Regions from separate parts of the Streptomyces sp. Pv4-95 genome, predicted to be linked through region 4. Evidence: riboswitches for the same ligand, from Rfam matches in the RefSeq annotation. Region 4 holds a riboswitch; each other region holds the start of a gene.
The links. Region 4 has a riboswitch for cobalamin ahead of QOM21_RS35765 (ABC transporter substrate-binding protein). Riboswitches for the same ligand answer to the same signal wherever they lie in the genome.
Positions count from the first base shown of each region.

Region 1: it holds a riboswitch for cobalamin, as region 4 does, so the genes downstream of both, QOM21_RS32170 (CbtB-domain containing protein) here and QOM21_RS35765 (ABC transporter substrate-binding protein) in region 4, are expected to answer to the same signal.
Region 2: it holds a riboswitch for cobalamin, as region 4 does, so the genes downstream of both, metE (5-methyltetrahydropteroyltriglutamate--homocysteine S-methyltransferase) here and QOM21_RS35765 (ABC transporter substrate-binding protein) in region 4, are expected to answer to the same signal.
Region 3: it holds a riboswitch for cobalamin, as region 4 does, so the genes downstream of both, QOM21_RS12730 (ribonucleoside-diphosphate reductase subunit alpha) here and QOM21_RS35765 (ABC transporter substrate-binding protein) in region 4, are expected to answer to the same signal.

Region 1 covers NZ_CP127172.1:7,333,237-7,337,255, reverse strand. Annotated here, with positions in the region: gene QOM21_RS32185 (hypothetical protein) at 1-105, shown strand, start outside; gene QOM21_RS32180 (SPW repeat protein) at 206-646, opposite strand; gene QOM21_RS32175 (histidine phosphatase family protein) at 791-1,363, opposite strand; cobalamin riboswitch at 1,482-1,632, shown strand; gene QOM21_RS32170 (CbtB-domain containing protein) at 1,672-1,890, shown strand; gene QOM21_RS32165 (CbtA family protein) at 1,905-2,663, shown strand; gene ribA (GTP cyclohydrolase II) at 2,757-3,494, opposite strand; gene QOM21_RS32155 (creatininase family protein) at 3,692-4,019, shown strand, end outside.
Region 2 covers NZ_CP127172.1:7,554,914-7,558,932, reverse strand. Annotated here, with positions in the region: gene QOM21_RS33215 (ATP-binding protein) at 1-1,623, opposite strand, end outside; cobalamin riboswitch at 2,230-2,450, shown strand; gene metE (5-methyltetrahydropteroyltriglutamate--homocysteine S-methyltransferase) at 2,611-4,019, shown strand, end outside.
Region 3 covers NZ_CP127172.1:2,899,723-2,903,741, reverse strand. Annotated here, with positions in the region: gene QOM21_RS12730 (ribonucleoside-diphosphate reductase subunit alpha) at 1-2,138, opposite strand, end outside; cobalamin riboswitch at 2,299-2,459, opposite strand; gene mctP (monocarboxylate uptake permease MctP) at 2,643-4,019, opposite strand, start outside.
Region 4 covers NZ_CP127172.1:8,134,519-8,138,537, forward strand. Annotated here, with positions in the region: gene QOM21_RS35765 (ABC transporter substrate-binding protein) at 1-1,209, opposite strand, end outside; cobalamin riboswitch at 1,262-1,390, opposite strand; gene QOM21_RS35770 (GNAT family N-acetyltransferase) at 1,616-2,188, opposite strand; gene tsaD (tRNA (adenosine(37)-N6)-threonylcarbamoyltransferase complex transferase subunit TsaD) at 2,188-3,258, opposite strand; partial or broken gene QOM21_RS35780 (adenosylcobinamide amidohydrolase) at 3,422-4,019, opposite strand, start outside.

The sequences.
Region 1 (4,019 bases), 800 kb from region 4:
ATCGCGGGCGGGCTGATGCTGGCCGGATACTTCGGCCGCCCCTTCGCGCCGTACCCCGGCCGCGCCGGCGAACGGCCTCGCGAGGACTTACCGCCGCCGGGATGACCGCAATCCGGCGGCGGACGGACACACACCGGCCCGCCGGCCGTCCGTCGGGCGGCAGGCGGGTCGACGGGTTGTCACCAGCCCCTATCGGGAGCGGGCTTCACGTCAGGCGGCGGCTTCTCGACGCCACGGCGACGCACATCGCCCCCAGCAGGAACGTGAGGCCACCGATGACGACGTTGTTCCAGATGACGCCGGCATCCGGGTTGGTGCCGACGATCCACGGCGCCACGATCATCCACGCGCCGATCGCGCACATCGCACCGCTCAGGCCGTACATCCGGTCCGGCGTCACGGTGAACCCGATGGCCAGCAGGGCGATCGCGATGCCGACGATGAGGTTGTGCGTCACGAGCGCGGACTGCGAGGCCGTGTAGTGGACGATCCATGGCGAAGCCGCGCAGTACAGGCCGACGAGGAACACCGGTCCGTCCACGAGTACCACGTCACGCCCGCCGAGAACCCGGTCGTATCGGGCTTGCATCTCGGTAGCGTCGGGGTGACCTGCGAGGTCGCCCCTGCTGTGTGAGACGTCGGCCATGCGACTCGCCTCCTTGGTTCACAAGCCTTGGCCGTACCGCGAGGCATCTGCCACGCACTCTTTATTCTGCACTTATGTCCCCTTTATGGGTAGATGTGCAGCCCTTCAATTTTCTCGCGACGGGCCCGGCGCACCGAAAACCCCTTACGGGCGCCCCGGCGTCCGCCCCAGCGCCAGATTCCAGCGGCCGCCCCGACCGCTCAACTCGGTCGCGGTCAGCGGCGGCACATCCATCCGCCAGAAGGCGTCCAGCGGCACCCGCAGGGCACACACCGCCGCGGCCCGCACCACGTCCGGCTCCACCACCGCCAGCACCCGCCCGGAGACGTCGGCCACGCCGTCCAGCCAGCCTCCGACCCGGTCGCACAGCTCCCGCAGCGACTCCCCGCCGTGCCCCGCGAAGCCGGGGTCGGACAGCCAGGCGGACACCGCCGCGGGATCCGCCTCGGCCACCTCCGCCAGCGTCCGGCCGCGCCAGGCGCCCATCCCACAGCCGGCCAGCTCGGACGCGGTCGCCGCGGAGAGCCCCAGCTCAGCGGCCGTGCGACGGCAGCGTACGGACGGGGAGACCAGGGTCCGGTCGGCTGCCGGGAAGCCGCCCGCGGCGGCCCGGGCCCGGCGCAGCCCCGCCTCGCTCAGCGGCGCGTCGTCGTCGAACCGCACCTCGCGCTGCGCGTCCCCGGCAGCCGGTGAGAGCAACGTCACCCGAGTTGTCATGAACCCCTCTTTCGATGTGCCGCGGCAACAACAGAGCGTCCGGTAAGGCGAGTTGTCGACACCGCGCGCCCCGCACTGCCCCTCTCCGCCCCCTGCTCGGCCTTGGCCCGCCCGCCGGTTCGCGGTACCTTCCCGAGGATATTGACGATGACATGACGGAAGCCGGTGGGATCCCGGCGCGGTCGCGCCACTGTATGTCCGGTTTCGACTCGGCCCCCGCGGGGGCCGGGACCGGGCGAGCCAGACCCGCCATGTCATTGCGCACTCCGCTACACGGGACGCGAGTTCCCCTACCAGGAGGTTCCGCCATGGCTCAGACCATCGCACCGCCGACGACCGGCGCCGTCACCCCGGCAACACTCCCCCTCAAGGCGATCGCCCCGTGGGCGCTGTTCTTCGGCGTCCTGATGCTCGTCCTGCTGTACTTCATCGGCGCGGAGCAGGGCGCCACCTCACTGCTGTCCGGTACGGACGTCCACGAGTGGGTCCACGACGGCCGCCACCTGCTCGGCTTCCCCTGCCACTGATCGGACCCGAGGAAATGAACTCCGTCACCATCAGAAATCTCCTGGTGCGCGGCATGCTCGCGGGTCTGGCAGCCGGTGTCGTCGCCCTCGTCGTCGCCTACTTCCTGGGCGAACCGAGGGTGGACGCCGCCATCGCCTTCGAGGAAGCGCAGACACACAGCCACGGCCACGAGCACGAGGTGGAGGTCGTCAGCCGCGGTGTGCAGTCCACGGCGGGGCTGGCGACCGGCGTACTGGTCTACGGCGTGGCCCTGGGCGGGATCGCCGCGCTGGCCTTCTGCTTCGCCCTGGGCCGGATCGGCCGCTTCGGGGCCCGGGCCACCGCCGTCCTGCTGTCCGCGGCCGCCCTGGTGGCCGTCTACCTCGTACCGTTCCTGAAGTACCCGGCCAATCCGCCGGCGGTCGGCGACCCCGACACCATCGGCAAGCGCACGGCTCTGTACTTCCTGATGATGCTGCTGGGCATCCTGCTCGCCGTCGCCGCGACGATTCTCGGGCGGCGGCTCGCTCCCAAGCTGGGCAACTGGTACGCCACGGTGGCGGGCGGCGCGGCCTTCGTCGTGGCCATCGGCATCGCGTACGCCTTCCTGCCGTCCATGAACGAGGTGCCGCACGGTTTCTCCGGCACGCTGCTCTGGCAGTTCCGGCTGTCGGCGATCGCCATCCAACTGGTGCTGTGGACCGCCTTCGGGCTGATCTTCGGCCACCTCGCGGAGCGCGTCGTCCCGACGAAGGAGGCTGCTGCCGCGCGGAGTGTGCCGGTCACACCCTGACGGCAGTGCCGCACCACGTGGAAGGGGCCCGCGACGGCTGTCGCGGGCCCCTTCCACGTACTCGGGCGACGAACCCGGCGGGCCACCTGAGCCTCAGGACTGGCCGGGAAGGTGGTCGAGATGCGGCAGGTCGTGGTCGAGCCGCTCGCGTTTGGTGCGCAGATAGCGGAGGTTCTCGGCGCCGGGCGGCGTCAGCAGCGGGACCTGCGCCTCGACCGTGACACCGTGCCGCACCAACGCCTCGCGTTTGCGTGGATTGTTCGACAGCAGGCGCACGGACCGGACACCGAGATCGTGCAACATGGCGGCGCCTGATCCGTAGTCGCGGGCATCGACCGGCAGGCCCAGGGCGATATTCGCCTCGACGGTGTCCAGACCGTCCTCCTGCAGTCCCATCGCCCGCAGCTTGGCGACCAGCCCGATTCCGCGCCCCTCATGGCCGCGCAGATAGACCAGGACGCCCCGCCCTTCGGCCACGATCGCCCGAAGGGCCTCGGACAGCTGTTCGCCGCACTCGCAGTGCGTGGACGCGAAGGCGTCTCCCGTCAGGCATTCCGAGTGCAGCCGGGCGAGGACCGTCCGGCCGGCCACGTCGCCGTGCACCAGCGCCACGTGCTCCACGCCGCCCCGGCGGTCCAGGTAGCCGACCGCCAGGAACTCGCCGTACGCCGTCGGCATACGCACCTCGGCGACCCGCTGCACGGTCGCGGGTCGCACCGCATCCGCGAGGCGGTTGACCGCTGCTCTCCGTTCGTTTTCCGTGAGTTGCCGTACGACACCGGACTGGCGAGCGGCATCGTCGAACGCGACATCGGCACCGGGCTCCGTCATTCCGCGATCGTACGTGCGCGGGAGAACGGGAGGCGGCAATCACTCACAAGATGACAAGGCCCGCCACCTGCATGGTCGATGGGGTGTGTGGCATGCACAAGGGCGGAGTGCACCGCCCAGCCCGGCGCGGCGCTCGCGGCCTATGCTGCGACTGCTGCGCCGACACCGGCACCGAGCGACGAAAGGCCCGCCCCACCATGACCGCTTCGGGACAACGGACCTCGCCCCCCGGCCTCCTGCCGACGGACACCGCGGAGGAGGTACGGCAGCAGCAGCCGAAGCTGGCGGTGCTCCCCATCGGAAGCTTCGAACAGCACGGCGCGCACCTGCCGTTGACGACGGACACGGTCATCGCCTGCACCATCGCGGCGGAGATCGCCGCCACCCATCCGGTGCTCCTGCTGCCACCGCTGACGATCTCCTGCTCGCAGGAACACGCCGCCTGGCCCGGCACGGTCAGCATCTCCGCGGCCACCCTGCACACCGTCGTGACGGACATCGCCGCCTCGCTCCGGCGCTCCGGGA
Region 2 (4,019 bases), 580 kb from region 4:
AGGAGCCTCCGCGGCGCTGTCCGACGCCGCTGCGGCCGGGGGCAGTTTGCCGATTGTCACGGCGTCGACCCCGACGACCGGCACGCTCCACAGGGTGTGCCAGGGAAGCTCGGGCACCATACGGCGCAACACCGCCGCGTACTCCGGCAGTCCGTCTTCGACGAACGCGGTCTCCAGGAGCGCCGCTCGAAGGAGGGCGGGTGCCTGGGTGCGGGTGAGCAGCGGTGCAGTACGCAGATAGGTGCGCGCCGGCGCGTCCAGCTGCTCCGGGGGTACGGCCTCCACCGCGGCGCGCAACCGCACCGGCTCGGCGTGGGCGAACAGGCCGGGGTCGGTGAGGAGCCGGGGGAGCAAACCGGCCTCCAGGGAGTGTCCGGCGATGTGATCGCGAACGTACGCCCCTGCCTTCGCCCAGTCCTGATCGGGTACGGCCTCCAGCAGCTCCATGGCGATACGCGCCTGAGCGCCCGGAACATCCGGAATACCGGCCCGAACGGCCTCGCCGATGCCCGGGTGCTGCAATCCGAGGAGCGTCCGCTCGTCCTCGGGGATGCCTTCGCCGGCCCTCTCGATGGGGCGGATGAAGGGGGCGGCGAGCAGCATGCCCCGCGCCATGTCCTCGCTGATGTCCCGCTCTGCGGCTGCGGAGGCGAGCGGGGTCAGCAGGTGCACGGGCAGGCCGTCGCCCTCGGCCAGGGCGAGGGGTGCGAGGATCTGTCGCAGGATGCGGGGGTGGGTGTCAAGCCGCTCGGCGTGCAGATCGAGCACTTCGCCGACGCTGCCCGGCAGTTGGCTCGCATCCGCCGGGTCGAAGCCCTCCGGGTGCATCAGGATCGACTGCACGGCGAGGTGCACGGTCAGGCGGCTGCCCGCGCCGTCCCCCGCGCGCCGGGCGATCGCCTCGGCGAGCGCGCGTCGAGCGTCAGGATCGATCGTGAACGGCATTGCCGGGGCGCCGAATTGGGGATTGAGCAGTGCCTCGGCCTGCAGCACAAGCCCTTCGGGGTCGGCCCACTCCGGTGCGTCGAGGTCGATGATCTGGGCCACGCCGGGCGGCAGTCCCTCGGCGAGCTCGGCCGCCAACTCCCGGGGTACGTCAGCGAGGAGGCGTATGGAGTCGACGGCGGCGAGGGGCTTCAGCGCGTCCCGCACCACGTGCGCGGGCTCACCCGTCCCCCGCACCGGGCCGGCCCGATCCACATCCGGCACGACGATCGTCACCGGCCGCCCGGACAACGGGAGTTGACCGAGTTCCGAGAAGATGTCGGCGGTGCGTGTCGCGGACAACTCGTAGTGACCGGCGAGCAGCCACAGGGTCTGCGCTGCCGTCAGTCCGGCGACGCTCGGTACCGCAGGTGCGGGCAAGTCCGAAGGCACGGTCGCCGGATCGAGCGCCTCCAGCTCGATCCCCTTGCGATACTCCGGGTCGCAGAGCATCAGGAACCCCGTGAGCAGCCGCGAACATCCGGTGCCCGGGCTTCCGGTCAGGATGACGACCCGGGGCGCGCCCGCCCGCTCCATCCGCCACGCGGTGAGCGCGCGCAGCGCGGCATTGCGCCCCCCGATATAGGGGTGGGGCTCATGGGTCTTGGCCTGTTCCGGGGCCTGGGTCGGGCTGGTCATTGTCTCCCCGTTGTCCTGTCCGTCCGGCACCGTCAAGTCGTGTTGACCGTACGGCGATCATCCTATGGGCGTCGCACGGGGCGAAGCGCACCCCGACCGCCGCTTGTTACCCAGGTGTGGCGTGCCCTTGTCACCCACGTGCGGCGGCGAAGTGCGGGCGAGACCGCTCGGTGATCGACTCCGGCGGGGCGAACTCGTATACCGAAGTCCCGTACACCGAAGTGGCGTCAACGTGCCGTTCGACAGGCGTGGTTGGAATATGGGTGGGCAACCTCACGGGGTGCCCGCGATCACCCCGTGAAACCTTCGTACCCGCATCATGCCGCACCCCACTGACAACGCCCCTGACCTGCCCTGATTCCCCCGAGACCTTCTTGATCGTGCCCCATCACGGGGAGCGGGAGCAGCAGCGCGACCACCCTGGCGACGTCTCGGGGCTGAGGGGTCGCGACTGCTGTGCCCGGGCGTGCGGGGTGCGGAGCGGCTGACGCGGATGCTCCGCGCCCCCGTGTACGGCTGTGTGTCCCCGGATATGCGTCCACGGCCCGTGTCTCATATCACCGTCCACCATGCGGTGCGGGCTGCGCGCTCGCTGGTTGTCCCTCTAGGGTGACGAGTGCAGCTGGTTCGCCCCGTCCGCCAGGCGGGAGCGTCGTAAGAGGGAACCCGGTGGGAATCCGGGACTGCCCCGCAGCGGTGAGTGGGAACGAACGCCGTCATACGCACTGGGCCCGGCCGGGTCTGGGAAGCGACGGCCAGTAGGTGTCTCGTACGTGTACGAGACGGGCCCGCGAGTCCGAAGACCTGCCCGTTGCCCGCACGCGACCGATCGCGTGCGGCCATCCCGGTGACCTCGTGGGCGGGTCGACGTACATATCGAGCGGCACACGCGAGAGCACCTGCGCGTGGCCCGCCCGGTGAGTCGTTCCTTCGCGCTCTCGTTCCGTCTCCGGGACACCGACGAGACATCTCGCGAAGGAGAGTTCCGTGACAGCGAAGTCCGCAGCCGCGGCAGCACGGGCCACCGTGTACGGCTACCCCCGCCAGGGACAGCACCGGGAACTGAAGAAGGCCATCGAGGGCTACTGGAAAGGCCGCGTCGGCGCCGACGCCCTCCGGCAGACCGCGGCAGAACTGCGCCGGGCGAACTGGCAACAACTGGCCGACGCCGGCGTCCACGAGGTGCCGTCCGGTGATTTCTCGTACTACGACCACGTCCTGGACACCAGTGTCATGGTCGGCGCTGTCCCCGAGCGGCATCGCGCGGCGGTCGGCGCCGACGCTTCCCCAAGCTCTCGGCTTCGCTCGAGCAGGGGATGCCCCATTGACGTCTACTTCGCCATGGCGCGGGGCACCCAGGAGGTCGTCCCGCTGGAAATGACCAAGTGGTTCGACACCAACTATCACTACCTGGTCCCCGAGCTCGGCCCGGACACCGTCTTCACCGCCGACTCCACCAAGCAGGTCGCCGAACTGAAGGAAGCCCTCGCGCTCGGGCACGCCGCCCGCCCGGTCCTCGTCGGGCCGATCACCTACCTCCTGCTGGCCAAGCCGGCTCCCGGGGTCGCCGCCGACTTCGAGCCGCTGACCCTGCTCGACCGGCTCCTTCCGGTGTACGCCGAGGTCGTCGCCGACCTGCGGGCTGCGGGCGCCGAGTGGGTGCAGCTCGATGAGCCTGCTCTCGTCCAGGACCGCACCCCGGCGGAACTGAATGCTGCCGCGCGCGCCTACCGCGAGCTCGGGGCCCTCACCGACCGCCCGAAGCTCCTGGTCGCCTCCTACTTCGGTCGGCTCGGCGACGCGCTGACCGTCCTGGCCAAGGCGCCGGTCGAGGGGCTGGCCATCGACTTCACCGAGTCGGGCGCCGCCAACCTCCAGGACCTCGCGGCGGCCGGCGGCCTGCCGGGCAAGCGGCTGGTCGCGGGCGTCGTCAACGGCCGCAACATCTGGATCAACGACTACGAGAAGTCGCTGTCCACGCTGGGCACACTGCTCGGTCTCGCCGACCACGTCGATGTCTCGGCATCCTGCTCGCTGCTGCACGTCCCGCTGGACGCCACCGCCGAGCACGACATCGACCCGCAGATCGCCCGCTGGCTGGCCTTCGCCCGTCAGAAGACGCAGGAGATCGCCGTCCTGGCGCGCGGGCTGGCCCGCGGCACGGAAGCCATCTCGGGCGAACTCGCCGCGAACCGCGCCGATCTCGCCTCCCGGGCCGGGTCCGCGCTCACCCACGACCCCGTGGTGCGGGCCCGTACCACGGCAGTCACCGACGCGGACGGGCGCCGCTCCCAGCCGTATGCCCAGCGGACCGCGGCCCAGCGCGCGCACCTCGGACTGCCGCTGCTGCCCACGACGACGATCGGTTCGTTCCCGCAGACCACCGAGCTGCGCAG
Region 3 (4,019 bases), 5.2 Mb from region 4:
GGGATCTCCCAGGCGGTGCGATAGAGCGCCCGGACCTCCTCGGGGATCCACTCGACGTCCTGCACGCTGCCGTTGGCCTCGCGCAGGGCGTCACGGGTCCGCGCGTCCCACAGCCCCAGCGCCTTGAGCTCCTCGATCAGATAGGCGTTGACCTGGAGGAACTCGCCGGACAGCGTCTCGCGCTTGAAGAGGTTGGAGACCTGCGGCTCGATGCACTCGTAGACACCGGCGATGGAGGCGATCGTCGCGGTCGGCGCGATGGCCAGGAGCAGGGAGTTGCGCATCCCGGTCGCCGCGATCCGGTTCCGCAGCGCAGCCCACCGGTCCGCCCAGCGGGGCTCGGCGTTCGGGTAGTGGTCGGGGTGCAGCACACCGCGGGCGGTGCGGGTCGAGGACCAGGCCGGGTGCGGGCCGTGCCGCTCCGCGAGGTCGGCGGACGCCTCGTACGCGGCGAGCATGATCCGCTCGGAGATGCGGGTCGACAGCTCCCGCGCCTCGGGGGAGTCGAAGGGCAGCCGCAGCCGGAAGAAGACGTCCTGCAGCCCCATCAGACCCAGACCCACCGGCCGCCAGCGGGAGTTGGAGGCGCCGGCCTGGTCGGTCGGGTAGAAGTTGATGTCCACGACGCGGTCGAGGAAGGTGACGGCGGTGCGGACCGTCGCGTCCAGCCGCTCCCAGTCCATCGCGTCCTCCCAGCCGGCCGTCTCGTCGCCGAGATGCGCGGCGAGGTTGACCGACCCGAGGTTGCAGACCGCGGTTTCGCCGTCGTCCGTGACCTCCAGGATCTCGGTGCACAGGTTGGACGAGTGGACGACCTTGCCGGGCTCGGCGGTCTGGTTGGCGGTGCGGTTGGCGGCGTCCTTGAACGTCATCCAGCCGTTGCCGGTCTGCGCCAGGGTCCGCATCATCCGCGAGTACAGCAGCCGGGCCGGGATCTGCTTGAGCGCCTTGCCCTCGGCCTCGGCCCTGCGGTAGGCGGCGTCGAACTCCGCGCCCCACAGGTCCACCAGCTCCGGGGTGTCGGACGGCGAGAACAGCGACCAGTCGGCGTCCGCCTCGACGCGGCGCATGAACTCGTCCGGGATCCAGTGCGCGATGTTGAGGTTGTGCGTACGGCGGGCCTCCTCGCCGGTGTTGTCGCGCAGCTCCAGGAACTCCTCGATGTCGGCGTGCCAGGTCTCCAGGTAGACGCAGGCGGCGCCCTTGCGGCGGCCTCCCTGGTTCACCGCCGCGACCGAGGCGTCCAGGGTGCGCAGGAACGGCACGATGCCGTTGGAGTGGCCGTTGGTGCCCCGGATCAGCGACCCCCGTGCGCGGATCCGGGAGTAGGACAGACCGATACCGCCGGCGTGCTTGGAGAGCCGGGCGACCTGGTGGTACCGGTCGTAGATCGAGTCGAGTTCGTCCAGCGGGGAGTCCAGCAGATAGCAGGAGGACATCTGCGGGTGGCGGGTGCCGGAGTTGAACAGGGTGGGGGAGGAGGGCAGATAGGACAGCGAGCTGGTGAGGCGGTACAGCTCGGCGACGTCGTCCAGCGCGGCGCCGGAGTCGTTCTCGGCGAGACCGCAGGCCACCCGGAGCAGGAAGTGCTGCGGCGTCTCGATGACCTGACGGGTGGTGGGGTGCCGCAGCAGGTAGCGGGAGTGCAGGGTGCGCAGGCCGAAGTAGCCGAAGCGGTCGTCGGCGCCGTCGGCGAGTGCCTTGTCGACGGCGGCGTCCAGGCGGGCGGCGTGGGTGCGCACGAACGCGGCGGTCGCGTCGGCGATCAGACCCTCGCGGTGGCCGGTGTCCACCGAGGCCGAGAAGGAGGTGGCGCCCTGGCCCGCGGCCTCCTCGGCGATGGCGAGGGTGAGCAGCCGCGCGGCGAGGCGGGAGTACTGCGGCTCGTCACCGATCAGACCGGCCGCGGCCTCGATCGCCAGGGAGCGCAACTCCGCCTCGTCGGAGCCCGCGTGGCGGCCTCGGAGGGCGGCGGCGGCCACCTTGCCGGGGTCGGTCGCGGTCAGGTCCTCGGTCAGCTCGGTCAGCGTGCGCAGCAGGGCGACGCCGGGGCCGTCCTCGACCCGGTCGGCGGGGGCGGGCGGCGCGGACCGCACGACCTCGGCGTCTGACGCGGGCTCCGTTGGCGCGATGGTCACGTGCTGCTCTCCCTCACTCGGCGGGGGCCAGGAGGGAGGGGCGCGACGGGCGCGCGCGGGCGTGGGGCACCCCGGAGTCGTTCGGGGTGCGCGGGCACACCGCGCGGCGTCCACCGGCCCATCCCACGGGGCCCGGACGTATCGACGCTCGCACCGATGGCGGTGCGGGCGTACCGTCGGCAGGTCCTCGGACTCCACGGGCGCGCGGCAAGGCTTTGGGGCCTTATGGGCGCACTCGTACACCGTTGCGGGACAGTTCCGGATTCGCACCGGATTCCCCTGCGGCGACAGCGAGCACGAGCATACATGTGGGGGTGCCTTCTCGTGTGCACCCCCATATCTTGTGCGTCGCGAGTGATCGAGTCGTGTCTGTCCGTGCACCCGTGGGTGTCTGACCGTGCACCAGGGCAAGGGGTCTCCCGGCTTACCGCACCGCGCCGGGCACGCGAACGGGCCGCCGCACCCTGAGGTGCGACGGCCCGTGGCCGGGGGCGGTGCGGTGGCTCAGTGGCCGACGGGGGCCTCCGCGGTGGCGGGCGGCAGGTCGGGGCTGACGCCCTTGTCGCCGACGTCCGCGGTGTAGTCGCCCGGGCTGGTCTCGTCGACGCCCTCCGGCGCCTTCGCGGCCTTCAGGGCGAAGGTCAGCACGACCGTGACCACGACGTTCAGCACGAACGCGGTCAGGCCGATGTAGCCGATCTCGCCGATACCCGGGATCTCCCTGCTGGAGCCGCCGAAGTGCGCCTGGGTGGGGCTGGCCACGCCGTACGCCGCGAGCGTGCCGTACGCCATGCCGACCGCCCAGCCGGCGAGCAGCGCCCAGCGGTGGAACCAGCGGGTGAACAGGCCGCCGACGAGGGACGGCATGGTCTGCAGGATCCAGATGCCGCCCAGCAGCTGGAAGTTGATGGCGACCGTCTTGTCCATGGTCAGGACGAAGGCGAGGGCGCCGACCTTCACCAGCAGCGAGACGAGCTTGGCGACCTTGTGCTCCTGGGCCGGGGTGGCGTCCGGCTTCAGGAAGTCCTTGTAGACGTTGCGGGTGAAGAGGTTGGCCGCGGCGATCGACATGATGGCCGCCGGCACCAGGGCGCCGATGCCGATCGCGGCGAACGCGACGCCGGCGAACCAGCTCGGGAACATGTCCTCGAAGAGCTGCGGAATCGCCAGCTGCGGGTTGCCGTGGATCTCCGTGCCGGCCTTGATCGCCATGAAGCCCAGCAGCGCGAGCAGGCCCAGCATCAGGGAGTACAGCGGCAGGATCGTGGTGTTGCGGCGGATCACGTTGCGGCTGCGCGAGGACAGCGTCGCGGTGATCGAGTGCGGGTACATGAACAGCGCGAGCGCCGAGCCCAGCGCCAGCGTGGCGTAGGCCCACTGGGCGTTGGGGCCGCTCGCCAGCTCGCCGCGCGGCTTACCGGTCGGTCCCGGCTCCGCGAACGCCTTCCCGGCCGAGTCGAAGATCGCGTCGAAGCCGCCCAGCTTGATCGGGATGTAGATGATCGCCACCGCGATGACGAGGTAGATCAGCCCGTCCTTGACGAACGCGATGAGCGCGGGCGCCCGCAGTCCGGACGAGTAGGTGTAGGCCGCCAGGACGGCGAAGGCGATCAGCAGCGGCAGGTCCTTGACGAACCAGTTGGTGGTCTCGCCGCCGCCGATCCCCAGCACGTCCAGGACGGCCTGGATGCCGACCAGTTGGAGCGCGATGTAGGGCATGGTGGCGAGGATGCCGGTGAGCGCCACCGCCAGCGACAGGCCCTTGGAGCCGAACCGGCCGCGCACGAAGTCGGAGGTGGTGACGTAGCCGTGCTTGTGCGAGACCGACCAGAGCCGGGGCAGGAAGGTGAAGATCAGCGGATAGACGAGGATCGTGTAGGG
Region 4 (4,019 bases):
GGTGCTGGAGGCACGGGTGTTGGAGGTGAGCCTCAGCCCCACCTCGCGCAGCTGGCGTGCCATCAGGTCCGCGGCAGGCTCCCATGCGGCGTCGACGGAGCTGGTCTCCACGGTGATCTCCAGCCCGTTCGCGCCGGCCTCCTTCACGAGCCTGCGCGCCTTGCCGATGTCCCGCTCGCGGGGTTTGAGGTCGTCCGGGTAGCCGCGCAGGCCCATGCCGAACAGGTCGTTCCCCGGCTCGCCGTGCCCGGCGAGGGCGACACGCACCAACGCCTCCCGGTCGAGCCCGAGTTGCACGGCCCGCACCAGCCGGGGGTCGTCGAACGGCTTTCGGCCGGTCCGCAGCACCAACTGCTGGGCGGTGGCCCGTTCCGCGGTCAGCAGCCGCGTCGAGCCCTCCTTCTTCAGCCGTTCCACGGAGGCGCCGGCCATGTCGGATATGTAGTGGACCTGTCCGGACAGCAGGGCGTTGAGCCGCGCCGACTCCTCGTTCGCGGGGACGATCTCCAACTCGGCGATGTGCGGGGCGCCGTCCCAGTGGTCCGCCCAGCGCCGGTAGCGGGCGGTACCGCCGGGCGTGAAGGAGACGTAGGTGAAGGGGCCGGAGCCGACGGGCGTGCGGAAGTCCTTCGTACCGTCGGGGATGATCTCGGTGCCCGGGCCGGCGAGGACGCTGGGGAACTCGAAGTTCGGCGCCTTCAGCACGAAGACGACGGACCGCTCGCCGTCGGCTTTTCCGGCGTCGAAGTCGATCGCGGAGAGCAGCTGTTGCGAGGGGGAGCCGGTGTCGGGGTCGGCGGCACGGCGGTAGCTGTAGAGGACGTCCTTTGCCGTCACCGGTCTGCCGTCGTGGAACTCCGCCTTGCGCAGCCGTACGCGCCACCGGGTGCCGGAGGCGTCGCTCTCCCAGGACTCCGCGAGCCGCCCGCGGACGGACATGTCGGCCGCGTAGGTGCCCAGCGTGTCGTAGAGGGCCTTGGCCCGGGCCTGGTCGACGAAGTTCGGGGCGACGTGGGGGTCGAGGGTCTCCTGGGATCCCCCGGCGGTGAACGCGGCGCGGAACCGGTCGCTGCCTCCGCCGTCCCTCGTGTCCCCGCCGCAGCCTGTGAGCAGGCCGGACGCGGCCAGCGCCAGGGAGCCTCCGGCGGCCAGCACCCCTCGTCTGCCGAGTTCGGGCCGTACCGGCTCCGTCCGGGCATGCGTCGTCACAATCGATCCTCTCCGGGGTGTCCTCGCCCCTGCTGTCGGACCGGCGACGGGTCAGTCTCCTGGCTCCCGGATCGTCACTCGCCTCCGCCTTCCCATCCGCGTCCGCGGACAGTGACATGCGGGAGGTTCGCTCCTCGGTCACAGTGGCGGGACCGCGCCGGAATCACACCGGCTTCCTGGTCCCCGTCGCCTCGTGCACTCATTCTGGCGCACGGACAGGGGAACCGGGGCCCAGGGGTCGTTCCCCGCAGGACCCGGGACGAACGAGTTGAAGCGGCTGGAGGGGCTGTCGGGGCGGCGCCGTGTGGGCTCGGCGATGTGAACGGCCGGCTCAGTGCCCGTGGGCAGGGTTCGGACGTCGGAGGTGCACAAGAAGGCTTGCAAAGAGGGTTCCGGAGTGGTCAGTTCAGTCGGGAAGGGGGGCCGGCACTTCGGCGGGGTGGTGGGGACCGAGGAAGACGGCCACTCCCTGCCCTCCGGGTGCGGGGTGGGTGGCCTGGCGCCAGCCGAGTCGCCGGTAGAAGGCGACGGCGCGTTCGGCGCGTACGGAGGTGAGCAGCCACGAGCGGCCGTGTGCCGTCTCGGCGTGCAGCGCATCCAGCAGGCAGGCACCCAGGCCACTGCCGCGCGCCTGTGTGTGCACGGCCAGTTCGTCGATTTCCTGGGCGCCGCACAGCCAGGCAGTGGTGCGTGCGGCACCCAGAGCGGCGGCCGCCTGCGGGTAGCAACGGGTGGTGGGGAAGGGGGCGGGAGTTGTCCAGGCGGTCGCGAACCCGAGCACGGTGCCCTCGTCGAGTGCGAGCGCGGCCCGGAACCCGGGGCGTCGCACATCGTCGGCCAGTCGCAACAGGTACCCGTCGGCCGGGGTCGGACCTTCCGCCCACGGAGGCCCGCCGAAGGCATCGGCATATACGGTGCGAATGCCGTCGGCGTACGACTCCAGCTGTCGGCCGGATACAGCGCGGACCACGCCGGCCATCAGGACACCTTCACGGGGACCTTGCGGGCGACCGGGTGCAGCGCGGCGTACTCCAAGGGCGCTGACGGATCGATCGAGACGTTCAGCGGTGCGGGCTCGGCGCCCGCCCGGACCAGGAGATCCCCGATAGCGGCGATCATCGCGCCATTGTCCGTGCACAGCTTCAGCGGCGGCACGCGCAGGGTGACTCCGGCGGCCGCGCAGCGCTCCTCCGCCAGCGCCCGGACCCGGGAGTTGGCCGCCACCCCGCCGACCACGACCAGGGTGCCCACGCCGTGCGCGGTGCAGGCGGCCACTGCCTTGCGGGTCAGCACATCGGCGACCGCCTCCTGGAGCGAGGCGGCACCGTCGGCCACCGGCAGGACCTGTCCCCGATGCCGCTCCGCCCACCGTGCCGCGGCGGTCTTCAGCCCCGAGAACGAGAAGCCGTACGGATCATCCCGCGGCCCGGTGAGTGGCCGGGGGAAGGCGACGGCGCGGGCGTCGCCCTCGCGCGCGGCCCGGTCGATGGCCGGACCGCCGGGATAGGGCAGCCCGAAGACCCGGGCGACCTTGTCGAAGCATTCGCCGGCCGCGTCGTCGAGCGTGTCGCCGAGGTGCACGATCGGATCCCGGGCCAGATCGCGTACGAGCAGCAGCGAGGTGTGCCCGCCGGAGACGATCAGCACCATGCAGGGGTCGGGCAGCGGACCGTGCTCCAGGGTGTCGGCGGCGACATGCCCCGCCAAGTGGTGCACGCCGTAGAGCGGGACGCCCAGCGCATACGCCAGCCCCTTCGCGCCGGCCAGTCCGACCTGAAGGGCGCCCGACAGCCCCGGACCGGTCGTCACCGCGACCGCCCCGATGTCGGACATCCCCAGTCCGGCCTGCTCCAGCGCCTGCCGGACGACCGGATTGAGCGCCTGGACATGGGCGCGGGACGCGATCTCCGGCACCACTCCACCGAACCGGGCGTGCTCGTCCATACTCGACGCCACCGCATGCCCCAGCAGCCGGCCGTCCTGCACGAGCCCGGCCCCCGTCTCGTCACAGGACGACTCAATGCCCAGCACCACGGGCGTCCCACGCATGCCCTTCTCCTCTCGCACCGCGCCCAGACTAATTGCACCAAAATTGTTATTGCGAACAGTATGCAATAAGCCCGGGCGGTCCCTCGGGCGGGGAGTGGGCCCTGAGGGCAGGGGAAAGCTGCGGCGGTGAGACACAGGGATGCCGGCGGGGCGAGCGCAGGCTTCAGTGCTCAGGGAGCGCGCCGCGCACCGCGTGGTGCACGGAGCGGGCCAGGCGGGCACCCCACAGCGAGCGTGGCCCCGCGAAGGCATGGACCTCGTCTCCCGGCCCTGCGGTACGAGGACCTTGGCCTCCGTGGCGGTGGCGACCGCGTTGACCAGGGCCGAGTCCGAAAGCGGCACGGGCAGCGCGGCGATGATGTTGATCGTGCCCGGCTCCAAGGGCACGGGTATGCCCTGCGCCGGCGAGGCGGCCCAGCCGCGAATCCTGACTCCTGCGGTCGCAACGGCCTCGGTTCCGCCGTCCTCCGCGTGGACGTACGCCTGGACGTCCGCAGCGGTCATCAGCCCGACGCCGGTGCCGTGCGCTCCTGCCTCGCCCGCCAGCTGTTTCAGGTGCCGGGCGGGGTCGGTGCGCCGATAGCCGTGGGCGACTTGGGCGTTGAGAACCCAGGCCCGTTCCCCGATGCCGCCGCCGAGCACCGCGCTGCTGATCATTCGCCAACCGGGCCCGGCCGACCACATCAGCGCCTGTAGCTGTTCCCCGTCCTCGATCCGACTCAGCTGCCGCACCGGCATGAGAACGGCAGTACGCGGCGGCG